DNA from 3 places in the Amylolactobacillus amylotrophicus DSM 20534 genome. Region 2 is predicted to be linked to each of the others. Evidence: predicted binding sites of a transcription regulator. Region 2 holds the regulator's gene; each other region holds the start of a gene.
What was found. Region 2 encodes LexA, which represses DNA repair genes until DNA is damaged. Its sites were predicted from a motif close to CNAACANNTGTTNG; they were not measured.
Positions count from the first base shown of each region.

Region 1: FC62_RS02925 (replication-associated recombination protein A) is a predicted target of LexA. The motif match lies at 2,593-2,606, and genes of this name have one in related genera.
Region 3: FC62_RS03640 (Y-family DNA polymerase) is a predicted target of LexA. The motif match lies at 1,805-1,818, and genes of this name have one in related genera.

Region 1 is NZ_AZCV01000002.1:15,395-19,947, forward strand. Features, by position in the region: gene FC62_RS02920 (ABC transporter substrate-binding protein) at 138-1,127, shown strand; gene FC62_RS02925 (replication-associated recombination protein A) at 1,203-2,525, opposite strand; gene FC62_RS02930 (DUF4430 domain-containing protein) at 2,691-3,101, opposite strand; gene FC62_RS02935 (vitamin B12-dependent ribonucleotide reductase) at 3,126-4,553, opposite strand, start outside.
Region 2 is NZ_AZCV01000001.1:79,998-84,550, reverse strand. Features, by position in the region: gene FC62_RS00435 (ABC transporter ATP-binding protein) at 1-612, opposite strand, end outside; gene FC62_RS00430 (ABC transporter ATP-binding protein) at 605-2,362, opposite strand; gene FC62_RS00425 (YneF family protein) at 2,415-2,645, opposite strand; gene FC62_RS00420 (DUF896 domain-containing protein) at 2,712-2,960, opposite strand; gene lexA (transcriptional repressor LexA) at 3,046-3,669, shown strand; gene FC62_RS00410 (Dps family protein) at 3,741-4,214, opposite strand.
Region 3 is NZ_AZCV01000002.1:151,751-156,303, forward strand. Features, by position in the region: gene FC62_RS03630 (CPBP family intramembrane glutamic endopeptidase) at 1-43, opposite strand, end outside; gene FC62_RS03635 (hypothetical protein) at 122-484, opposite strand; gene FC62_RS03640 (Y-family DNA polymerase) at 477-1,787, opposite strand; gene FC62_RS03645 (Hsp20/alpha crystallin family protein) at 1,936-2,382, shown strand; gene FC62_RS03650 (LTA synthase family protein) at 2,527-4,553, shown strand, end outside.

The DNA of each region.
Region 1 (4,553 bases), on a different contig from region 2:
CCATGTGGTTTTTATTTTCTCGAGAAATTATTGGCCAGCCACTTGGAATTTAAGTCCACAGGCTGGCCTTTTTAGTTTGCTAAATCACCTACCAGTCAAAGTGAAATCGCACTTAAAAAATTTTTGGAGGAAACAATATGATAAATAAGCGGGACAAGAAAGTAACACGGCAGAGTAACAAGTTAATGCTCGGACTAATTCTCACGGCTGCACTGGCAATTAGCTTCGTTGGTTGTGGCAAGAAAACGGCAGCTAAGGATAACGAACCAATCAAGATTGGCATTCTTCAACTCATCGACCAAACGGCCTTAACAGATGCGCGGAAAGGCTTTGAAGCAGAACTCGCAGCAGCAGGTTACAAGGGTAAGAAGATTAAGATTGATTATGTGAACGCCCAGGGTGATCAGAGTAACCTACGGACAATGAGTGAGAAACTAAAGAAGGACCAAAACGTCGTCAACTTGGCACTTGCAACACCAGCGGCCCAGGCCCTCCAGAAAGTGGACCCAGACACGCCCATGGTCTTCACCGCTATCACCGATCCAAAGGAAGCCGGCCTCACCACTAATCTCAAACAGCCGGATACGAACGCCACTGGTGTGACGGACAATGTTTCCATGAAACTGCAAATTAAATTTCTCCACCATCTGCTGCCAAAAGCGCAAACAGTCGGGATTATCTACAATGCTGCAGAATCAAACTCGCTTACGCAGGTCAAAGAGGCTGAGAAGGAACTGAAACAGCTGGGAATTAAGGTGAAGAAATTGACCGTGGCGACGACAAACGACGTGGATCAGGCAACACGCTCGATGGCAAAGAAAGTCGACGCCATCTACCTACCAACTGACAACACGATGGCCGCCGCGATGGTGACAGTGGGTAAGATTTCAAGAAAGACTAAGGTCCCAGTTATTCCTGGTGCAAGTACCATGGTGCGGGATGGTGGTGTTGCTAACGAGGGACTAGATTATGAGAAACTTGGCCGCCAAACGGCTAAGTTAGCCATCAAAATCATCAAGGGCCAGCAGGTTTCTGATCTCCCAGTCGAACAGCCAAAAGACATCACAATTATTAAAAATGAAAAGATGATGCAGGCGCTGGGTATTTCAGACGATCAATTAGAATAGATCCGCATCAGCTGAAAATTGGCACAATAAAAATTAGGCCAACACTCTTGAACAGAGATTGTCAGCCTGATTTTTCTATTCTTGGTGTGCCCGATGCCACTCCTTAATCTGTTCTAGACGTGCCTTAAACCGCACCTCTTGGCCCTCGATTGTCGGTAAATAATACTCGTGACCGGCGACCGATTCCGGCATTGTGTCCATCGTCGTTAACTTATCCTTAGTTGCATGGGCGTATTCGTAATCTTTACCATAGCCTAGATCCTTCATCAACTTCGTTGGTGCATTTCTAATCTGCAAAGGAACCGGATCATTCGCAGTCTGCTTGACGTCCTTTGCCGCAGCATTCTTGGCCGCATAAACCGCATTAGACTTCGGCGCAAGCGCCATATAAGTCACCGCCTCTACCAGATGGACATCGCACTCAGGCATCCCCAGAAACTGACAAGCCTGAAAAACGTTTATGGCTACGTTCAGCGCGTTAGTGTCTGCTAAGCCAATGTCTTCCGCTGCAAAGCGGACAATGCGGCGGGCGATATAAAGCGGATCCTCGCCACCTTCAAGCATCCGTAGTAGCCAGTAGATCGAAGCATCTACGTCACTATTGCGCATTGATTTATGCAGAGCCGAGATAATGTTGTAGTGCTCTTCACCGTTCTTGTCGTACAGGACAAATTTACGGGTAATTAGTTGGGCCAGGCTGGACGTGGTCACCGTAATCTCAGAGCCATTCTTCTCACCGTTCAAGACGGCCATTTCCAGCGTGTTGAGGGCCATCCTTGCATCCCCATCGGCGAAATTTGCAATGGAATGAAGTTCCGCAGCACCGATCTTGACATGCTGTTTCAAAAATCCAGCAGGATTGGTGAGCGCATTTTGCAGCAGCTGGCTGATTGCAGCAGTCGTCAATGCCTTCAGTACGAAAACCTTGCAGCGTGATAATAAGGCCGAGTTCACCTCAAACGAAGGGTTCTCGGTCGTTGCCCCAATCAAAATAATGCTGCCTCGCTCGACATAGGGCAAGAACGCATCCTGCTGTGCCTTATTGAAACGGTGAATCTCATCAACAAAAACCATCGTCTGTTGCCCAATCTCCCGGTCAAGCTCGGCCTGTTGCATGATCTTTTTAATCTTACTAATACTACTATCGACGGCGCTAAAGCTCAAAAAATTCGATTTGGTTGTCCGGGCAATAATCTCGGCGAGAGTGGTCTTCCCGACTCCTGGCGGCCCCCAGAAGATCATCGATGATACCTGGTCATTCTCGATGATTTCACGCAGGATTTTGCCGGGACCAAGCAAATGGTCCTGACCGACAAATTGCGCCAGCGTTTGCGGTCTCACCCGACTCGCGAGTGGCGTATTGTCTACTTGGTTTGCAAAAAGTGATTCTTGTTTCATGATAACCGCCTGTTCTTGTGCAACTTAGTTTAGCTAAATTTACTACCAATAATTATACCGCATTAACCAAACATCTGTTCACCTTTTGCCTAATAGAAAAAAAGCCATTCAAGTTTAACCTCCTCACAGAGGCAATTTGAATGGCTTAAATGAAATATCGTCACCTTATTTTTCGTATGTGCTCAGCTTGAAGACAACCTTGTCCTTTGGTGCAAGCTGGATCTCGCCTGCACCCTTTGTGGCATCCTGACCATTTACCGTGAAGGTCCAGTAAGCGCCAGCTTGGTCGTCTTGTTCTACACCATTGATCGCCGAGACGAATCCCTTACTTTCGGTCACCCGATAGCTCTTCTTCAAGGCGGCTAAAACTGACTCGCCCTTTTTGAACGACACCTTCTTGTTGCCTAGCACCTTGTTGTTGGTTCGATCAAACACCTTAATTGTTGCCGTTTGGTTCGCGACAGAACTTGATTTAGTTTGTGTATTGTCTGTTGACTTCTCCTGATTGCTGCAGCCCACTCCTAGGAGCAGTATTGGTAATACCGCCACAACCAAAATTCTTAGCAGTTTTTTCATTAAAAAATTTCCTTAATATTAGTATTACAGCCCGCACTTCAATTGTACTTTACAGTTGGTGCACGTGGTACAGCCACCAATCTTCTCCACAATTCCCTTGTGGCAGATTGGACAAATGTTTCCTTCGTCGACACCCTCGACACGGCCGGTAAACAGGCCTGTGAGCTCTTCATCAGTGGGGGCACACTGTTCTTTTGTGTCGTCCGTATCGGTAATTACGTGTAGCTCAACTTGTTCAACGGCCTTGACAGGTTCATCGGTCGTCTTAGCCTTACTTGTATCATCGTCATCCAGTAAGTTATCCATCGTGTTTTCTTCATTAGTGAGGGTCAGCACCTGTGAATCACGGCTACCATCCACGTAGACGGTACCCCCTTTTGCACCACCATCGTAGAGGTCTTGGTACACCTGGGCAACTTGTTCCACGCTGTAGCCTCTTGGCGCGTTGACGGTCTTCGAGATAGAACTATCAACCCAGCGCTGAATGACACATTGAACGTCAACGTGCTCCTTTGGAGAAAGCTCCATTGCCGAGACGAAGAAATCAGGTAAGTTTTCCTTAGTTGTCCCCGGATGACTTGCAAGGTATTCATCAACAATTGCAGCGTTTACTTCGATGAATTTGCCCAGACGACCTGAACGGAAGTATGAGAATGAGTAGTATGGCTCTAAACCGGTTGAGACGCCGGTCATAGTCCCAGTCGAGCCAGTAGGAGCAACCGTTAACAGGTGTGAATTTCTAATCCCATACTTCAAGACATCTTGGCGAATGTCCTCAGGCATCTTCTTCATGTAACCGGTATTGATAAATTTCTCCCGTAAAGCTGCTGTCTCTGCGGCAGTTTGGCCAACCAAGAATGGGAAACTACCTTTAGTCTTAGCTAACTCTATTGATTGTCGGTAAGCGGTCGTTGCGATAATTTCAAACAGATGATCGATCAATTGGTTACCCTCAACTGAACCATACCGTTTCTCACAGTAAATCAACAGGTCTGCGAGACCCATGATGCCCATGCCAATCCGTCGTTCTCCCTTAGCTTGCCGCTCGTTTTTGTCGAAAAAGTATGGCGTAGCATCAATAACGAGATCCTGGAATTGCACGGCGTGACGCACAACCCGTTTCAGCTTCTCTTCATCCACAGTCTTAGTTTCTTTATTCACGAAATTAGCTAGGTTCAAGGAAGCCAGGTTGCAGACTGCATATGGGGTCAGTGGCTGCTCACCACAAGGGTTGGTAGCTACAACCTTTTGACCGTAAGCAGTTGCATTCGTCATCTCGTTTGCGTTATCGATGAAGAAAATTCCGGGTTCAGCAGAGTAGGTTGCACAAAAAGTAATCAAATCCCAAAGTTCACGAGCTTTAATTGTTCTGTAGGTTTTGACGGCGTGACCCATTTTTTCCCATTCACGCACATCACCGACATCCTGCCACTGCTCGTCATAGATGGCCAT
Region 2 (4,553 bases):
GAGCTTTGAACTAAAGTGTGTGTAAAGCCAGACAAAGAATAGTAGTATCGGAATAAAGGCCATAACGATGAAGGTGGCCGTATGATTCGTGGTCCACATGGCCACTAGTGCAGTAATCATCGAGAATAGCGCGATAATCAACGTTGCAAACACGTTCCAAAAGTCCGCCAACGTACTCGTATCGTTCGTCACACGAGAAACAATCGAGCCGGCAGGTGTCTGATCAAAGTAACGCATCCCGAGGTTGTGCAGCTTCCGAAAGATGGTCCGTCTCACATCCTCTAAGGCACGTTCGCTGCCCATCGAATACATAAAGTAATAGATATATTGCAAAATGGCCTTCAGGATACTTCCAATAGCATAAATGGCCGCAAAGCCCAGGATAATCTGCACTGTCGCGGTCTGTTTAGTGAGGAAATTATCCATGAAGTATTGGAGTAACCGTGGTAATAACATGTTGATGACACTCACCAAGAATGCCCCCACAACCGCAATAATAAATGTCCACTTGAACGGTTTAACGAAAGTGAACAAGCGCTTCATGATCTTGAATTGTTCTTTTGCCGGAATATTCTTCGACCAGATTGACCGGTATTGTTCTTCATCATCCATCAATCTCACCTCCTACCTTGACTTCTAATTGTTGTTTCTCCCACATCTCATAGTACCAACCACGTGAAGCTAACAGTGATTCATGCGTGCCTTGCTCAACTATCCGGCCATCGTTGATTACCAGTATTTCGTCAGCATGCATCACAGAAGTGAGCCTGTGGGCAGAGATAATCGTGGTAGCATCTTTTCTATCTTCCTTCAGGTGGCCCAGAATGGTCTCTTCTGTTTTGGCATCGACCGCGCTCAGCGCATCATCCAAAATGAGGATCTCCGGGTCTTTCAAAAGTGCACGAGCAATTGCTAGACGCTGCTTTTGACCACCAGATAACGACACCCCGTTCTCCCCAACCAAGGTATTGTAGTTTCTCGGGAACTGCAAGATATCATCATGGAGCGCGCTTTTCTTGGCTGCGGCCTCCACTTGCGACTGCTCGGCATCGATATTTGCAAACCGAATATTATCACGAATGCTAGTTGAGAACAAAAAGTTGTTCTGTGGCACATAGCCAATCGCATGTAACAAGTCATCCAGTGGGATATCCTTGATGTTCTTCTCGCCGATTTTGATTGAACCAGTGTAGTTATCAAACTCCCGCATCAGCAGCTTGATAATCGTCGACTTACCTGCACCAACACGACCTACCAACCCAAGCGTCTTACCCATCGGCAACGTAAAGTTGATGTTTGAAAGTGTCGTGTGTTCTGGCTCGTCTGGATAAGCAAAACGTTCAACCTCATAGGTCAAATCACCAGTGGCCAGCTTACTTGGCTGCTCGTTGACCTCCTTAATCAGTGATTGCTCGTTCATGAGTTCCATCACCCGATCATAGCTCGCACTACCACGCTCCAAGACATTGAACAAGCGCCCGATTGCAAACATCGGCCAAACCATGGCTGAGATATATGAGATAAACGAAATCAACTGACCAATTGTAATTGTCTTGTTTGCAACCAGCATCCCGCCATAAATAATGGTAATCACGTAAGTTGCACCAATGATCAGTGTCGTTAAAGGGTCGAACATAGAATCGAGCTTGAAGACCCGCTTGTTGATTTGGATGGTCTTGTCAACCATCTGGTCAAATTCCGCAGTGTCTTCCTTCTCTTGGCCGAAAGTCTTGATGACCTTCACACCAGAGATACTCTCCTGTGTCTTATTATTCAGCTTAGAGAACGCCGCCTGTGAGTGGCCGAATGCATCGTGCAGTTTCGTACCTAACACACGAGCCATTACGGCTAAGAACGGCATCGGAATCATGGCAACCAGGGTCAAACGCCAGTCTACAAAAATCATCATAGCGATAATGGTCGAGCCACCAGTAACAATTGAGTCAACCAGTGTCAAAACCCCAGCCCCTGCGACTTGCTGAATCGCACTCAGGTCGTTTGTGGCGTGTGCCATTAAATCACCAGTACGATGCTTCTGATAGAACGTCTCATCCATCTGCATGAAATGCCAGAATAACTTCGAACGCATTGTCCATTCAAGCTTGGCCGCGCCACCCCAAATTTGGGTGCGCCACAAATAGCGAAATAGGTACAGCAGAATTGCTGCACTTAAAATCGCGCCGATTAACGTGAAAAATCTCTCCCAAGTAATTGAGCCCGTATCAATTTGGTCAGCCATCATACCTAAGATTCTAGGTGGGATCAAATTGATAATTGCTGTCAGAATCAAAAAACCGATTCCCAATGTATAACGTTTTCTTTCGGCTTTGAAGTACCAGCCGAGTTTCTTAAATATTCCCATCTTAAACCTCGAATGAATATGAAAAAGGCAGGTAAATACCCGCCTCAGTCAACTATTTCTTAGAAGATTTGCTTTGTGCCTTCATGCTGGCCATCATTTGGTTAAGCTTCTTTGCAGAAGGCTTCTGACCCATTTGACTCATCATTGCACTAATCATTTCCTCATTGATTGGTGGATTCTTTTCAAAATACTTCTTCATATAGTTTCTCGCTAGGAAGAAGCCACCAGTGGCGCCACCTAGTATTCCAATTACTACGATTAATATCCAGATACCTGTGTTCATATACTTATTTATCCTCCCAAAATTTCAACATTATTAGTTTACACAATATTAGCTCTCATTGAAAGTCTAATCTTGTCTTAATCCTTTTTCTCTTTGTGCGGCCTTTGCTTTTTCGGATGTAACATCGTTACCGTGCTCATCGACCAGTTTGATGTTTTCAACTGTTTGCCTGAATCCGGCGCGGAAATCCTTCAGGAAAATCTGGTGTAATTCCTTTCTTTCCTCGACCTCTGCAGCGGTTAATTCGCCAGCCTTTTTCTTCGCCGCTAGCTCATTAATTCTCTGCACTAACTTGGCTTTTTCTTCCTTATTCATTGTAAAACCCCAATCTAGAACATTTGTTTGCCTATGACAAAAATTTGTGATACCCTTATCTTAACGAAAAATACGGAGTTTAGCCATGACAAAAGTCCACGAGAACAAACAAATTGAAATATTAAGATTCATCTACGAGGCAGTTGAGGATCGCGGGTTTCCACCAACCGTCCGAGAAATCGGTCAATCAGTTGGACTTTCTTCTACTTCGACCGTCCATGGTCACCTTGAACGACTAGAGCGCAAGGGCTATCTAGTCAAGGATGCCACAAAGCCACGGGCAATTGAGGTCACTGATTTAGGACGTGAATTAATTGGTGCGAAGCAGAAATCGATTCCGATGATCGGTGTCGTAACTGCGGGCCAGCCAATTCTAGCCGTTGAAGATATTACAGACTACTTCCCTGTACCACCTGAACTTGAAAATTCGGATGACGAGTACTTCATGCTTACTGTGCACGGTGAAAGTATGATTAACATGGGTATTCTTGATGGTGACAACGTAATTGTAAAGAAACAATCTAGCGCAAATAACGGTGATGTAGTTGTCGCAATGACCGACGAGGACGAAGCTACCATCAAACGCTTCTACAAGGAGAACGGTCATTATAGACTACAACCAGAGAATGATTATATGGACCCTATCATCTTGGATTCCGTTCAGATACTGGGGAAACTTGTCTCCCTCTACAGACAATCGATTATCTAATATAGAGTATTACATGATTAATGTAAAGTAAAAGACAGCCGGTTGGCTGTCTTTTTTGTTTTGCACGATCTTTAATCAAGCGGAGCTTGACCCAAGTATGCATTAATCATCCAGATGATCTTATCGGTCTCACTCTTGAATCCATTTAGCATGTCCTGAGTCGGAAAATCCTTTTCCTCGTCGGTGATCTCAATCCCCTTCTGAAATTGGTCACGCAGATATTTGAATTGATCAACGAGGCGTTGCATCAGCTCCTGCATACTTAATTCATCGAACTGGAGCTCCTCATCTGGAATACCAGTATTCTCAATGAACTCGTGAGTCGTCGCAAAAGGACTACCGTTCAATGCAATTAACCGTTCTGCAATCTCGTCTTTTTGTTGATCAAGTTGCGCACCATATTCATCCATGAGCGGATGTAATCTGAAGAAGTTCTCACCGCGCATATACCAGTGAGTCTGTTGAACCACCACACCCAACTGACTGATATCCGCAATCAATTGATTCAGTTGCTCTTTGGTGTTCGGGAAATCATAGTTTGCCATATTGTTCCTCTTTTCCAGAAAATAATGTATTCGGTTACACTACTACTGTAACATGGAACTGATTCATTCTAAAATTTCCTGTTTAGAAATTATCCTTAGCTGGAACTGACTGTATAACCTATTGATTTGCTAAGTTTTAATAATTTACAGAGTGCACCAGCAAATTACTAATCTGGCCATAAAATTTTCACTCTTTCACTACTCTTCCTCACTATTCCCCAAACCCTTATAAATATTGGCTTTAGACTGATAATAAGAATATATAACTTCCTCATACTTCCCCGTATTTCCCTCGTTTTGTATACTTTTTTGGTGCTAATTTTTACGTTCTATGGTGCT
Region 3 (4,553 bases), on a different contig from region 2:
TTCCGCGAACCATATTACCTTCACGTGATCTTGGTGTATTCATGTAATCATCCCTCATAAAGTCATGTTCGATTATACCAAAAAAAATGACTAGTTTCAGGCCAGATACTATTTTGTGCTCCTATTCAGTTCTAATTTGAATATTCTTAATATCTTCAAATTTAATCTGTTGGTCATTAATCACAACATTATCTTGCTGATAACCACCAACAAAGCCCACGATACTTGCAGGAATTACACCATTTACGTCAACTTGTTTCAATTGGATATCCACCTCTAGATGATTCTCAAATGCCTGGAACAACAGCATACCAACCTCTTCTGCAGTTTGAATCGGGCGACTCTTTATTACCTTATTATTTTGCTGCTCCTCTTGTTCAATCTTTTGTGTGTGATCACTTAAATAAAAACCTGCCCATTTCTTCATACCACGATCCTGATAATTCTTAAAAAAATCGTCCAACATTCGATCAAAATCACTCATAACTATTACCACCATTGTGGCCCCCGACAAGGCCGGCACGTTCTATCGCTGTACCCCCAGGTGCTAAGCTACTTAATTTAACGGCAGATTTCAAACCGAATTTCTTTCTAATCTGATCAGCCGTCCGATCCAGTTTGCTCCGTTTCTCTAACTGCTGCGGTTGCACAAACAGATTTAATTGACTTACTTGTTCTGGAATCAGGTCACCATAGTCCACTCCAATATTTCGTACAATTTCCCCATGCCAATTACTCCGAAAAAGGGCTAGTAGCTCCTCAACTAACTCCTTATTGTCATTTGTATAACTAATTTTTTGTTGCTTACGAAAACCCGAACGCTTCTTACCCGTACTACTTTTGTATGAAAAACCAATCCACAAGCTGACGAGACCCGTTTGTAATTTGCGACTTCTAATTCTGGCGGCGACCTGTTCGCCAATTTCCCTAATCACGATTTCAATCTCACGTTGCACCAAGTAGTCTCGTGGTAAAACCTGTGAATTACCATAGCTTCTTGCTTGCGGAATATATTTATCCCGAATTAAACTCCGATCAACCCCCCAACTCATTGCAAAAAGCTGTTCACCGATTATGCCAAATTCGTTCTTCAGTTTGACCGGATCAGTGTGTGCCAACTCGTACATATTGTGAATACCAATTCTCTCAAGGTGGGCTGCAGTTCGTTTATTGATTCCCCAAACATCCGTTAAATCAGAAATTTGCCAGATTGTATCTGCCACCTCCACATAATGCCAGAAGGCGATCATTGTTGCCCTTTTCTTTGCATCGATGTCCAGTGCAAATTTCGCCAAAAGCGGGTTCTCTCCGATACCTACAGTCGTGTAAATACCGAGCTGATTACGAATATCTAATTGAATCTTCCGCGCCACCTCAAACGGGTCCTTACCAAACAACTGGTATGAGTTGGTCATGTCTAAGATACTCTCATCAATCGAGTAGACGTGCAGGTCCTCGTCAGCCACATATTTCCGAAATATCTCAATAATCTCCATGCTCTTCTGGATGTAAAGGTTCATGTGGGGCTCGACGTAAATTAGGTCTGGCGCCTCCTCCTTGGTTGGCAAGTTGCGCTGTCTCATCACATTCTTGATTCCGTATTTCTTCTTCGCCATCGGCGAGGCAGCTAGGACGAGGCCGCCATTAGTATTCTTCTGGGTCGACATGACTACCAATTTGGTCTTCAACGGATTCAACCCCAAGGCCACGCTCTCGACACTGGCATAGAATGATTTATTATCAATCATGAAGATTAGGCGTTTAGGCTCATAACGATAATCATACAAATTATCACCCCTTTTCGCGAACAAGTGTTCGTATTTGCTATATCAAAATTACATTATTTTAGCAAAAATAGCAAGTGCAAAATATTTGAATCCCGGTAAAATAGCTCCTACAATATATATGTAGGTTGAAAGAAAGGAAGTTTTCAATATGGCAAATGAATTAATGCATCGTAGTAATAGAAATCCATTGGATCGGTTTAATGATTGGTTTAACGATGACTTCTTCGGTTTCCCTAGAGACGACTTTGCTAATGTATCATTAGCAAATATTATGCAATCAGACATCGCTGAAACCGACAAGGAGTACGTAGTCAAGATTGACATGCCAGGAATGCAAAAGGATAAGATTAATTTAAATTACCAAAACGGCGTTCTTAGTGTTTCTGGTTCTCGTGAGTCATTCTCAGATTTGAGTGATAAAGATGGGAACATCATTCACAACGAGCGTTCGATTGGCCATGTATCAAGGCAATTCCGCCTTCCAGACGTAGAAAAGTCAGCTATCTCTGCTAAATACGAGGGTGGCGTTTTGACCGTCACATTACCAAAAGCAACTGAGAAATCTGATGACGCAAATCAGATTAAGATTGATTAACAGAGCATTAACACATAGTTAGCTGGTAAGTAATACTAAGGGTGGGTTCTTCTGAACCCACCCTTTTTATATTCTGTAGTTGCCAAATGTTTTTCTAAAAATGCTATAATCAAACTCAACGAATGAAATCAAAGGATTACATTAATGCAAACAGCTAGTTTGGTACAAAAAATTCAAGCTTCATTACTCAATATATTCGTAGGCTTAATAGCAGTTCTAGCAATTGCCTATAATTCACTTTACCCAGCGACACCCACCGCAATCACCTTTCGGGGCTCGCGTTACCTCTTTGTGTTGGAGTTTGCAATAATCCTAGGAATTTCCTTTATCCTCGGCTCCCGCCATGAGACTCTATTGTCCCAGGTTAAAAACAAGCAATACTATTACCGTATCCTACTCTTTTTCCTCACTTACAGTGTATTTACATTCATCATTCACCTCAGCCTAGTTAGCTCCGCCCTTTCGCTTGCCAAATTAAGCACCGCTTTTAACTTTGTCTGGAAGATAAACAATCCCACCTTCATCCTTTTCTGGCTCGCGCTGCTTAGTCCCCTCTTTACCAAGTGGTTCCTGACCTTAACCAAGAATAAACGTTGGCTATTAATTGGTATTAACCTGCTGTTACTGCTTTTAGGCCTTGTAATTATTGACCGCACAAACCGACTTAATCTCCTTTATCTAGTGGCGATCTTTGGCGTGCTGTTCAGCTTCAGTCTAGGAATTATCGTTAGACTACCTCATTTACTCAAAGACCTAGAAGCCCAGTTATCCTTGCCTTTAATTGCGGGAATCCTAATTGTCGGCTCGCTCAACTTTGAAATTAACACAATCTGGTGGAACACCGGCATGGTCGCAGCAACTAACCTACTTGGAATTACTAATCCCAGCGCCCTCCTCATCATCCGAATTTTGCTCACCTTCATACTGATTACGACCATCGAGTGGATCAGACAACACCGACTGACGCGACCACATCTTTTTGCTGCGTCAATTGTTATTCCCAGCTCCTACTTTATTATCCAAGCCTCCAACTATTCATTTAGACTGAGCACGATGGTAACCGGTCCAGGCTCACTGTGGTTGAGTTTGATTAATCTGACATTTCTACTGGCGATTTACATGATCGTCGTGGCAATTGTGAAACGTGTCTATTTGGCCCTTGGTATCTACAGCCTCATCGTGATTCTTGTAGCTTACGCGAATATGCAAAAGGTACTACTACGAAATGAACCGATCACCCCACTAGATTTAAAAAATATTGTTATTCTTCCAGAATTGATTAGCATGATTAACGCTACCTACCTAGTGGGCGTCATCTTAGGTCTCGTCCTTTTATTAGGGTTCATTTGGCTTATCCAGAAACGCTTTAACCTCCAATTACACGCTAAATTACCAGTACGACTAGGGCTAATTATCGTCAGCGTCAGCTACCTTGTTTTCTGGGTCAATTTCCTACCAACTCAAACTGTAAGCTGGAACACTACCGGTACGCATGTCGCCAAGAATCCGGCAATGCGTGCCGCACATTACAGCACCCTCTCCATGATTGTGCCAATCGGGCATTACAGAACCAATGGCACCCTGGTTGGTTTTGCCAGCATGCTGAAAGTCACTGCAATGGAACAGCCACACGGTTACAGCAAGAGCAAGATGGAACAGCTAGCGTACAAATATACTAAAGTTGCTCAATCCCTCAACCAAACACGTAAGAATAAGATAAACGACCAAACTATTATTTATATTCTCAGTGAGTCGCTCGCAAATCCAGCACGTATTCCTGGTGTTCAATTAACCAGTAACCCACTGCCAAATATCACAAACTACCAAGCCAATAATCACGGTGGGCTCTTCTTCTCGAATGGATACGGCGGCGGGACTGCCAACATTGAGTTCGAGGCTATTACTGGTCTTTCGATGAATAATTTCTCGCCCTCGATGTCTATTCCATATTCCTTTCTCGTCCCTCAGCTGGATTTCTTCCCAACAATTATCAATTCTTTTGACGAACGAATCGCCATCCATCCTTTCACGACCCAAACCTATGAGCGTAACAAAGCGTTCAAGAAATTGGGTTTCCAGCGTTTCTACGCACAAACAGCCGGAACCGACCCTCTGAAATACTCAGCTAAAATTGGCAATAACCCATATGTCAGTGACGCTGCCTCGTATAA